One region of the Paenibacillus bovis genome, then DNA from elsewhere that is predicted to be linked to it. Evidence: predicted binding sites of a transcription regulator. Region 1 holds the regulator's gene; each other region holds the start of a gene.

The links. Region 1 encodes LexA, which represses DNA repair genes until DNA is damaged. Its sites were predicted from a motif close to CGAACATATGTTCG; they were not measured.
Region 2: AR543_RS13675 (YolD-like family protein) is a predicted target of LexA. The motif match lies at 1,885-1,898, and genes of this name have one in related genera.
Region 3: AR543_RS10555 (DNA polymerase IV) is a predicted target of LexA. The motif match lies at 2,417-2,430, and genes of this name have one in related genera.

The regions. Positions count from the first base shown of each region.
Region 1 is NZ_CP013023.1:3,624,462-3,628,499, forward strand. It holds gene AR543_RS15365 (HAD family hydrolase) at 1-135, opposite strand, end outside; gene AR543_RS15370 (hypothetical protein) at 156-680, opposite strand; gene AR543_RS15375 (DUF896 domain-containing protein) at 932-1,132, opposite strand; gene AR543_RS15380 (LysM peptidoglycan-binding domain-containing protein) at 1,252-1,839, opposite strand; gene lexA (transcriptional repressor LexA) at 2,115-2,741, shown strand; gene AR543_RS15390 (hypothetical protein) at 2,893-3,276, opposite strand; gene spo0A (sporulation transcription factor Spo0A) at 3,564-4,038, opposite strand, start outside.
Region 2 is NZ_CP013023.1:3,195,837-3,199,874, reverse strand. It holds gene AR543_RS13685 (YhgE/Pip domain-containing protein) at 1-873, opposite strand, end outside; gene AR543_RS13680 (MarR family winged helix-turn-helix transcriptional regulator) at 1,003-1,434, opposite strand; gene AR543_RS13675 (YolD-like family protein) at 1,554-1,805, opposite strand; gene AR543_RS13670 (universal stress protein) at 2,134-2,562, opposite strand; gene AR543_RS24305 (hypothetical protein) at 2,623-2,826, shown strand; gene AR543_RS13665 (glycoside hydrolase family 127 protein) at 2,838-4,038, opposite strand, start outside.
Region 3 is NZ_CP013023.1:2,468,244-2,472,281, forward strand. It holds gene AR543_RS10545 (HEAT repeat domain-containing protein) at 1-1,423, shown strand, start outside; gene AR543_RS10550 (hypothetical protein) at 1,446-2,303, shown strand; gene AR543_RS10555 (DNA polymerase IV) at 2,484-3,779, shown strand; gene AR543_RS10560 (ferredoxin) at 3,980-4,038, shown strand, end outside.

The sequences.
Region 1 (4,038 bases):
TTCAAGAGCAGAGGCATCTACACCCACCGCTTGCTGCGCCGTCAAACAGGTCTGCTCAAAAGCTTCCTGTATACTGCGTTCATCCCATAATAAGGTGTCGTCCAGGTCGAATAAAACAGCTTGAATACTCAACATCAAATCCCCCTTGGTCTGTATTACAATTTATCTTCGAGAGTAACCTGGTTAGCCGCTGCAAAAGTTCTCAGCTGAGCAGCCATCGCATTCGTATCATAACGGTTCAGCGTGCGGGCGAATACCCATGCTCCACCTTTGCCGCTGTGTTCGATGATTACGTAGTTTTTTTGCAAGCGGATCTTTTTGATCTGTGCTGCCGTTACCAGACGTTCACGATTGAACTTGGTTGTGATTACGGCATCTTTGCCGATTTTGAGATACGGTCTGCGCAGATACAAAATAACTCCCAGCAGCAGGTACATAACTACCGTTACAATAAATAGTACGGTGCTGCCCATGGATGCAGGATACATCAGACCCATCGCTCCATAAGCCAGACCGAGCAGTACCAGGGTAGCCGGGAATACAAAGTTCCGGCCTTTGTAAGTAGTATACTCGGAAGCTTTTGGACTCTTGCTGCCTACTTCACTCTGGCCGGCTTTTTTACGGCGGGCATTAACCTGCTTGGTATTGCGTTTGACTTGCCTCTCCCATGAACGGGACATGCGATTTCCCCCTAAATAAAATATAAAAGATACTTGCTCTATATTCAGACTGATCGAACCGCAATCTGTCTATCCCGGATATACGATTCAATGATCTCAATACGCTTTCATTTTGAAGAGTGCTGAAATTAAAGGGGATGCCCAGCCATGATCAGCTATGACATCCCTGTATGGTTGTTGCATCTTATTATAAATGAAGATCTAACAATACCATCCTGTTTATGCGGAATATCCGGAGCCTTTGCTGCAAATCAGCGTTTGCCCTGCGTACCATCCTCTGCATCTTCCACCCATTCAATGGTGTCCAGCTGCTGACGGAAGTTGCGGCGGATATTACCAAGATAGACGGCACGAAGTTCATCCCGCTCAATGGTTTCCTCTGCGGTCAGACCGGTGTCCTTTTTTTTGCGTGCCAGTTCATTAATACGTGCAATCAGTACATCGATGTCCATGACTAACCTCCCATTCTTATCTTTACTAACTTTGACATGTAAAAAAAGGCTTGTCAAGGCTATTACAGCCTGACTCGCCTTTTATATATCAATATAGAAATATCCTATATATACACTTGTTAATCGTGAGGGATTACCAGTACATCGCCACTCTGGATTTCAGTAGAAACCAGCTGGTTATGATCACGAATTTCATTTACATAATCACGAATATCGGTTTCGTCCGATTTGTAGCGGGAAGCAATCGCCCATAGGCTATCTCCGCTCTTGACGATAACATGCTGTTCATTGCCAGGCACTTCATCGGCAATAACCAGATGCTGAAAACCTCCATACAATACAATAGAAGCAAACAAAATGCAGATCAGAAGACGTCCACTGGATTTCCATTTTGATTTTTGAACTGTCATTTCGATCAGATTAAGCGTTTTTTGGCGAAGCGTCTTTTTGACACCTTTGCGCTTGGCAGATGTGCTGCGTTGTGAATGGGTATCTTCCGTCTGTTCGGAAGCATACGTCCATGTATCCACGGTCAGCCCTTTTTCAGTTGACGGTGATGGAATGGAGGAAGATGCGATTCGCGCTGTTTTGCGAGGTTCCGATGCAGCCGCAGATGTATGTTGAGTATCGTTTTTAGTGGAAACAGTAGGCTTTTCCTGCTGCTTCGGCTGATTGTGTATACTTTTGTATGTACTGTATTTTAACATGAATACCACACCCCAAACGTTTGTTCTTGTTTCTTCGTCAATAATATAACACGAACATATGTTTTGATCAACAACTTTTTGCGAACTTTCGTTCGCTTTTTTGTAAATGAAGTGTATGATGAATATAGCGGTATAAATTGGGTTTCTTTTATCGCCTGATTAGCTGCTTTGCTTTATCGGGAAATAGTTGACGAATTTTAGAACTTATGTTTGTACGAACGGAAGTTCTATGTTATACTTTTTCCAAACGTTACTAGTATTGGGGTTGATACGGCATGTCCAAGATTTCAAGTCGCCAACAGGCTATTCTGGAATTTATCCGGAATGAAGTTAAACTCAAAGGTTACCCGCCGTCTGTACGTGAGATTGGTGAAGCTGTAGGTCTGGCTTCCAGCTCTACTGTACATGGTCATCTGGATCGTCTTGAGAAAAAGGGATTGATCCGCCGCGACCCTACCAAACCTCGTGCTATCGAGCTGCTGGGTCAGGAAGAAACCGAAAATAATCTGTTGTTCGCGCAGACAGTGTCTCGTGTACCGATTATCGGCAAAGTTACCGCCGGCGTACCGATTACTGCTACTGAACATATTGAGGATTATTTCCCTCTTCCACAGCAATTTACAGGTGACAACCAGATCTTTATGCTTTCCGTTGTCGGAGACAGTATGGTTGAAGCCGGTATTCATAATGGTGATTTCGTTATTGTTCGTCAACAACAGACTGCTGATAATGGCGATATCGTAGTTGCAATGACCGAAGAAGACGAAGCCACTGTCAAAACGTTTTACAAAGAAAAAGATCATATTCGTCTGCAGCCTGAGAATCCGATGTACGAGCCGCTTCGTTTGACTCGTGTAACGATTCTAGGCAAAGTAGTCGGTCTGTTCCGTAACTTGCACTAAAACGGCTATAGTTACACGGCAGATCACATGACTTTGACTTATATGATGATTGCAGGTTTTGTTTTCAAAAGCCTCTGCAATATAAAAAAGACTCCTGACAGGAGTCTTTTTTATTGGCCTATTTATGATTTGTAGTCCTTTATTCCATCTTTTACTCTTTATGCAGCCTGCTCATTTCCTGAATAAAGCCTTCCAACAGTAAATTAATGTTTTTAATCTCTGCAGCATGCTGCAATTCAAGCTTTAATTTTCGCGATTCGAATACTTCTCTCGCCTTGGTAGTATGGAAAAAGTAAGAATGATACATATCATACGTTTCGCCTTCGTTGGTTCCTTCGATATCAATTCTCTGATAAATTTCTTCGAGTCGTCTGCAAATCTCCAGCTCTACTCTGACATCAATGATTTCTCCTCCTGCTACATCGCTTCCACGTAGTGGATTCTCGATCGTGTACAGCTTGCGCAGCTGTTCTTCCAGATTACTGATATGCATCTCACAAATAGTAATCAGACGCTGCCTGACTTCCTTGTCCATTGAAATGCCTCCTTTGTTTGTCCGACTGATGCTGCAGTAAGTGGTCAGTCATTTATTACCCGCACTGATCCTGTAGTTATCTATGCGATGTAAAATAGGAGCATACATTTCAAATAGCGGACTTTTATTCATAGGGTGCCAATAATGTGTTTATGCAATTATTTGAACATATAAAGACTGATTATATTAAACGATACAGTAGGCTTGACACTACTCTCTTTGTTACCGTTACGTACTGAGCAGTACGCATATAGATACATACATAGATGTATAAACAAATTAAACGTCTAAGGAAAAATATTATGCTCTATCCTCAGTTTGTCAGCAATAGCCGCGATAAAGGAACTATTGGTTGGCTTGGTTTTGCTTACGTTAATTTCATAATTAAACAGATGACTCATATGGCTCATATCTCCACGATTCCAGGTCACTTCGATCGCATGCCGGATAGCTCGTTCGACCCGGGCGGGATTGGAATGGAATTTTTCGGCGATTCTGGGATACAGCACCTTGGTTACGGACCCCAGTATATCGATATTATGATACACTTCCGCAATAGCTTCTCTGACGTACTGATAGCCTTTAATATGCGGAGGCACACCAATTTCATTTAATATTCTGGTAATAGAAGCTTCCAGACGCTGTTCTGTATTGGCTGTATTCGTAGCAGGTATCGTTGTCAAAGGCCGAGAAGCCGGTACAGTTGATGGGGACGGTGTACGTATCGCTCTCTCATTGGCTGGCACCTCCGCCAGCTGCCGA
Region 2 (4,038 bases), 430 kb from region 1:
GATATGACGATAAACCGGTGTCAACATTGCAGATGGAATAATATTGCCTGCAGTCATCAGCTGAAATGGAATCAGTGCGACATTGAACAGCGGCGCTGCATTGCCAAACAGAGCGAATCCCATTTGCGTCACGGTAATACAAGCGATATAGACAAGAATATGGAATCCCCACATCTGCCAGAACGTCGCTGCCGGATCTGCAAATAGCATGGCTACGCCAGTAACAATAAGTGATCCAATAATGGATACGCCGAGCAGCAGCAGCTGTCTTCCCCAGAAAATATCCCATTTGCTATGACTGCGTTTGAGCATCATGGAAGAAAGATTCAGCTGGATATTCATCGTCATCACCCCGATATAGGTAACAAATCCAAGAATCATAGGCAGCATGGAGATAGCAAAGTTACTAATATTATGCGTTTTGACTACTTCGCTTGTAACTACCTGCTGCTCCACCTCTGCAAAAGCCTGCTTGCCTACAGAAGCAGAGATTTGTGCTGCCGAGCTCTCTACAATTGATTTGGCGATATCCGAATTTCCTTGATTAATATAATAAACGAGTTTGGTATTGCCTTTTACAGCAGCTTGTTCCGTGAAATTCTCGGGAATCGAAATGACCATCATCAGTGCGCCGTTGTCCATCTGTTGCTGTGCTTCGGACAGCGATGCGTAAGGTACTGTTGTGTAAGGGGCCTGCTTGCCGATTGCATCTGCTATCCGCTGACCGGCTGCCTGATCTTCGTTGACAATCCCTACCTTCAGCTGATCGATCCGCTCGGTAGCACCATTATATCCGGTCATCCAGATTAGTGTGAATAACAATGGGACAAAGATAGCGAATACGAGTCCAATCTTGGTTTGTACAATTTTCAAAAATTCCTTGCATGTGTTTAACGCGTTCATTCTGTATATCCTCTCTCCTGCTTGTTTTAAATATAAATAAGTGCATAGCCTATAAATGGTTGTGCATGTATTTATCCAAAAAATCACCGGCTCCAATACTCAGCCGGACAGACTTTTGTATATTTTGTTGATGGCTTCGATAAATTGGTCACTGCCTTCATTTGTGAGCAGTTCATTGATCTCGGTCTCGATTCCGCGCATGGTCGGAGTGACCTGCTCCAATACTTCAATACCTTTGGTCGTCAAATGCACATTGACTGCACGACGATCATTGGGATCGACCTGCCGCACAATAAGCTGCTTGTTCTCCAAACGTTCCAGCGTTTTGCCGATGCTGGTCTGATCACGTTCATGCACTTGAGCCAGCTCTTTCTGGGATATCCCACCATGTCTGCTCAGTTGATGCAATATACCAAATTGTTCCGGGGTAATATCATAAGGCTGCAGACGTTGGGCTGCTTTTTTGCGATATAACAGATACGTTCGGGACAATAACAGTCCCAGAGGACTTTGTTCCTGATCAAAAGGCATATTTATCCTCCTAAATAAATACTAGCATAGCCGATAATCGACTATGCTAGTATATTACTTCTGCATTTTTAATGTCAAAGCTTATTTTGAAAAACGTATAAAATAATGTATACGTCTTATTAATCCCTCGGATAATTGACCTGCATAATATCCATAAAAGGAATCTTGTATAAATCTTCTACCTGCTGCACATGCACTTTGCCTGTACGTGAGTCCATATTTACAATCTGACCGCGTACTGTATCTTCCCAACCCCATACGGTTAGAACGATCTCTGACTTTTCACGGTACGCTTCAGTGAGTTGATTACCCATTTCTTCCAGAACAAATTCATCGCGTGTTGGACGCTTGGCCACTTTTGCTTTAGCCAACGAAATACCTCCCTAATCAATATGCTATATCTATTTTAACCTTATCTGTTCGTATACACAATACTTTTAAAGAAAAATAAGAACAAATGTTCCTTTTGTGAATGGATCTACATTATTATTCTTTATTCTATATGTGACGGGCAGCTTCGTTTATACTGCCTTTTACCATAAATACAACAAAAGACCGTCTACTGGACAGACGGTCGGTACGTATATGTGTATTCCATTAAATTACCAGCTTATGGCTGGAATCCGGTAAATTTGGATAAGCAGCGTGTTCCTATACAATATAATGCATAGACGAACAGCCTATTTGAGAACATACGGTTTATTTGATGATCATAACCGGAGCCTGTGCGCGCTGCGTTACATAACGGCTCACACTGCCCAATACCATCTCACTCATGGTACTCAGACCGCGGCTACCCATAACGATTAGATCAGGCTGGGACTGCTGTGCATATTCTACGATTCCTTTGGCTGCACTGCCGTATAGAATCACAGTGCGGGCATCGGGAATTTTGGAGATCATCTCACGCAGATTACGCCGGATCTCGTCTTCTTTGTGGTCAAAATAAATCTCCAGTTCGCTGGAGGTCATAATGAGAGGTTGACGCAGCTCATCTACGGTCGCTGAATCCACGTACAGAATTTCCAGTTCGGCTTGCAGACTCTGAGCAAGCGCAGCTCCACGCTCTAATGCTTTCTGGGAATGCATGGAACCATCATAAGGGACAAGAACATGCGAGATCGCCATGGTGAACTCCTCCTTTGATATGGGCTTCCTTATCCGGCAGTTAGCTATTGAATCAGCAGTATGGAGACCATACCTGATTTAAATATAAACCCATTTTATTCCAAATGCAAGCGTTTTCATTATAGTGGGGAAAAGGTTTTTCTTTTAGAAAAAGACGGAACAGTTAATGACTGTTTTTCAAAAGAAAATCCCCTGCTTGGGAGGCAGGGGATTAGATCCATCATTGCGATGAAAACTTATTTGCTGGTGATTGATTTTGTATGATGGAACCAGGATTACGCTTTACGAATCCAGACGGCCATATCACCCTCGCCGCGATTGCCCCACATAAAGTAAGGGATAGCGGTAAACGATTGACGGGTTTGTTCCGGGGCATGATCCTGATAGAGTGCTTCTCCCCAATTCTGCTCCTGCTCACGAATCGCGCTTCCTTCGATGATCGTACATCCACCCAGCAGCGTTTCGTCAAAGCGGGCCGTCATCGGTTGATCGGTCTCGATCTGCAGAGCAGCGATCAGTTCACCGTTATCGGCCTGTTCCAGGCAGTAGACAAGCGGGCCGCGCTGCAGGGCTACTTTGCCTGCGGTAGCGCGCAGTTTGGGATTGGCATGGATCACTTGTACATCCATTTCCACATTCCACTCGACTACATCATCGTCAGACCATTCACGCTGAATATAGACATAACCATCGCGCAGCAGGGAAGCATACTGCACCGTCTCTCCATTAATCGTCAGGGCTGCTTGCTTGCACCAGCCTGGCAGACGCAGAGCCAGTGTAAAGGACTGCGGCTTTTCGAGGGTAAAGGTAAAGCGAGAAGCACCGTTCCATGGATAGCCAGTCTCCTGCTGAATCCGTACATTGCGGCCGCCGATCGGCAGATCAGCCGATGCACCAACATACAGATGCGTATAGATCGTATCTTCATCGCTGCTGTAAATATACTGACCCAGTGACGTGATCAGGCGAGCCACATTCGGAGGACAGCATGAGCAGCCAAACCATTTCTGGCGTACCGGCTTCACATGGTGTTTGTCCGGGTTATGATGGCAGGCTGCCGGCCAGACTTCCAGCGGATTGACGTAGAAATAATGCTTGCCGTCCTGGGACATACCTCCGGTTACCGTGTTGTACAGCGCCCGCTCCAGTACATCCGCATATTCGCCTCTTGGCTGAATCTGCAGCATCCGGTGGGCAAAAAACACCATACCTACTGCAGCACAAGTCTCCGAATAGACGGTATCATTTGGCAGATCATAATCTATCGTAAAAGCTTCGCCATGATGCGTGGACCCAATACCGCCGGTAACGTACATTTGCTTGTGCACGATATTATTCCACAGCGTTTTGCAGGCTTCATAGAGACTCTCGTCTCCGGTCTGTCCAGCCAGATCGGCCATCGCTGTATACATATAGACTGCACGAACGGCATGACCGACAGCGACTTTCTGTTCACGAACCGGTACATGAGCCTGA
Region 3 (4,038 bases), 1.2 Mb from region 1:
GATTAGCGATCTGCTGCAGCATTGTCCTCCATCGGATCTGGTATGGCTGAGTGAGAAGATGCGTGAATACCTTCCCTATGGCTTTACGGAAAATGCCAGTCAATGGGTTCATTTGACAGCAGAAAACGTAAAAAAATGGCCGGCCAGCGTTCATCCGATCAAAATCATTATGGCAAGTTTCCATTGGAACGGCTATGTACGGGAAGAAGCATTAAAACGGATTATCCAGTTTCATGACGGATCCGAGATTCCTTTTCTGTTAATACGAATGAATGATTGGGTATCTCCAATCCGTTTTCATACGTACAAAGCATTAAAGCAGCGTATACATACGCATAATGCAGGTGCTTTTATCCGTAATATTACGCTGGTGAAAAGACTGGAAAGCTGCGGAAGAGATCGCTATGAGACATTGACAGAGTCCGTTTATGATCTGCTGCGTCAGCCGGAATGTCTGCCGGAGCTGGAAAAGGGAACGTTATCGACAGACCGGGATACCCGGCGTTTTTGCCTTCAAATGGCTCTGGAATCGCGTGCAGCAGTACCGGCAGAAGTACTCGAAAAAGCACTGTATGACCGTGATGCTTCTATACGACTATGGGCAGCGAGACAAAGTGGTAAAACATTATCTGGTGCAGGTCTGCAACATATCCTTTTATTAATGATAAATGATTCCTTTCCATCAGTGCGACGGGAAGCATTGGAATTGATGGCACATCATTCTCCTGAACAGGCGATTCCTTTTCTCAAAGAAGGACTGCTGGATCGCAATGCGGTGATCCGCGAGATTGCTCGCAGGCACTTGTCACAAACGGAATCGGTATCTTATGCAGAACTCTATCTGGATACCATCTGGTCGAACAATGAACGATACCTGGCAGCAGCACTATATGGTCTGGGCGAAACAGGACAGAAGGAAGATGCCGAGGTTATAGCGGAATATGTGCATCATCCAGAGATTCATGTCAGAAAAGCGGTCGTTCATAGCCTGGCACGTCTGAATGCAGATGCATACCGGGAGCTGCTCTGGCAGTCGCTGCTGGATAGTCAGCCTGGAATATCCAGAGAAGCGGTACAAGCACTGAACAGGCATACCTATCTACTGAACAAGGAGAGATTGGTGCAGGGTATTATAGAAAGTCACTGTGTACATGTACAGCGTAATATGCTGCGTCTACTGCCGGCTGTAGGAGGATGGCAGCAGCTGGAGGGGCTACTGGATATTGTAGCTCGGACCAGATCAGGCTGGATACAGCGGACCAGTATTCATCAGCTCCATAACTGGATTCATGCCTCGGGTCGTTCGTATCGTAGCCAGCTTACCGATGAACAGGCACAGGCACTACTAGACAAACTGGACGCCTGCACGATACTTCTGGAACCCAAGCAGGTTCATCTGCTGCGATGGCTGATTACTTCATGACATGGTAAAGGAGAACAAATAGATGGGAGAATATTTTAATAAATACCGGCTGGAGCCTCAAAAGGGGGAGACACCTCGAACGATCGAGATTAACCATGCGGAAATCATGGCACTCAACAAGATGATCATGTTTCTCAAATTTGAATGCAGCGATCCGGAAGCCGGTCTGTATGCAGGCAGTACTTCGCTGAACAGCCTGCTCGGCAAGGTGCTGGAAGTGTATCCTTATCGCGAGAGCCAGCAGGACTTTCTGATGAAGCCGAATCCGCGTATCGCCGGTATTGTAATGGATCAGCTGGAACGTGCCGATCTGATAGAGCGGACTTCGTCTGCCCGGCGCAGTCCCGAGTTGAATCGTCTCATTATGGAAGCGATGGTATACCCGTATGCTTATGATGAACAATTGATGCAAAGGGAGTCGTACCCGCCGCTGCTGCCAGAAGATGAGGTGCAGACAGGTGAGCAGTGGACAGAGCAATTGGCTGGAATCATGTATAAAGAGCCGCATGCAGAACAGATTCGGAGCAGCTGGGACAGATTGTCACTCGGGATACGCAATCTGCTATTGTTGATCGACTATGATACCGAACTGCAAATGAATGGATTGCTGACAGCACTGCATAATTTTGATGCTCGTCATCAGCTCGATCAGCTGATCACTGCGCTGCAGGATGCGGGACTCGTACATGAGGCTATTTTGGTTCAAGATCTGCAGCAGCTCCGCAGCACTGAAGAAGACATAGATGCAGCAGGCAACCTGACGAGAGTATTTGCCGCCAAATTACAAATCGCCGAACAGATTATACAGTCGGATGAGCATTCTTTTCTGTATGATCGTATGTACGATTATGCGGATTGTGTTTTACAAAGCTGGAGTTAAGACATTTTGTGTCATATACATATGATGATGTTTTGTCTGTAGCATGTACCTTATTTATCTGGAATTGTCCTATCATTGATTGTCAGATGGCTATTCTTTTTTTATAATAAAAGAGAACATTTGTACGCATGAAATTGTCTATTCATCAGCAGGATGTCAGTCAGCAGGAGGAGGGAAGCGATGAGCGGCAACAAAGCCTATTATCCGGCACGTGGCCGGGTTATTCTGCATGTGGATATGAATGCTTTTTACTGCTCGGTTCATGCCGCCGAGGAGCCGGACAAGTACAAAGGAAAACCGACAGCGGTAGCCGGCAGTGTGGAGCAGCGTAAGGGCATCGTCGTCACCGCTTCCTACGAAGCCCGCAGACGCGGAGTGAAAACCGGTATGCTGGTCGGTCAGGCACAGCAAAAGTGTCCGAATATTATTGTGATTCGGCCGGATTTTCATCTTTATCGTAAATATTCGTCTGCTTTCATGAATATTGCCTATAGCTACACACCGCTGCTGCAGGCAACTTCTATTGATGAATGTTATCTGGATATTACAGGCTCCAGCCAGTTTGGTACTCCAATGGAGATAGCAGCGGATCTGCAGCGGCGTATCCAGGACGAACTGGGGCTTCCCTGCTCGGTGGGAATCGCACCGAACAAATTGCTGGCCAAAATGGCTTCGGATATGAAAAAGCCTAATGGCATCTCTATTCTCCGTATTCGGGATGTGCCTCATCTATTATGGGATCAGCCGTGTGGACAGTTATTCGGTATTGGTAGCAAAACAGCAGCCAAATTGCGGGAAATGGGCATTCGTACGATTGGACAGCTGGCTGCTGCAGATGAAGCCAGACTCAAAGCCAGATTTGGCATTCAGGGCAGCTGGCTCAAACAGGCTGCGAATGGAACCGATCATTCTCTTGTCGAGCCGGATCATGAACCCAACAAGTCGATTGGCCATACGACGACGCTGCCGGCGGATATTCAGGACCAGGAGGATATACGCCGGGTCATGCTGAATCTGAGCGATCAGGTATGCCGGCGGATGAGAAGGCAGAAGCTCATGTCACGCACCGTGCAGATTACGATCCGTACGCCGGATATGAAGACGATCACCCGTTCCAAGGCATTGTCAGCCCCGACAGAGACCGCCGAAGAAGTGTATCATGAAGCTTGTGCGCTGTATGACAGGCACTGGGCAGGTAAAGGACCGGTTCGTCTGCTCGGGGTCACTTTGCAAAATCTGCTACCCCGTGATGAAGCTGCGGTCCAACTCGATCTATTCGATTATGAACGCCAGCCGCAAAAAGAACAGCTCAATGAAGTGATTGACCGGCTGCGTGATAAATTTGGTGAAAGTGCCCTGCTGACAGCCGGGATGCTTGGCAATGATCCTTCCGTGCTGATTCGTAACCACAAGATCCGGGGAACTTCGCTGCAGCGGGATGGACAGCGTTTTACACAGGAAGAGGAACCTTTATAAAGCAATCGTTTGGGTGAGCGGCTTAAAGGGTAAAATTTAACATAACGGATTCCCGGTTTCAGAGTGATTGCACACTCGTAATTGGAAAAGGGCTGGCAATACATTTGAAATTCTTGAAGGTTTATATTATATTTTGTTTATATGTACAGACCGGGGTCCGATACAACGACTACTGGAAAGCATGGATAGGAGGAATACAGATGAGTAAATATACCTGGGTTGATAAGGATACATGCATTGCTTGCGGTGCTTGTGGAGC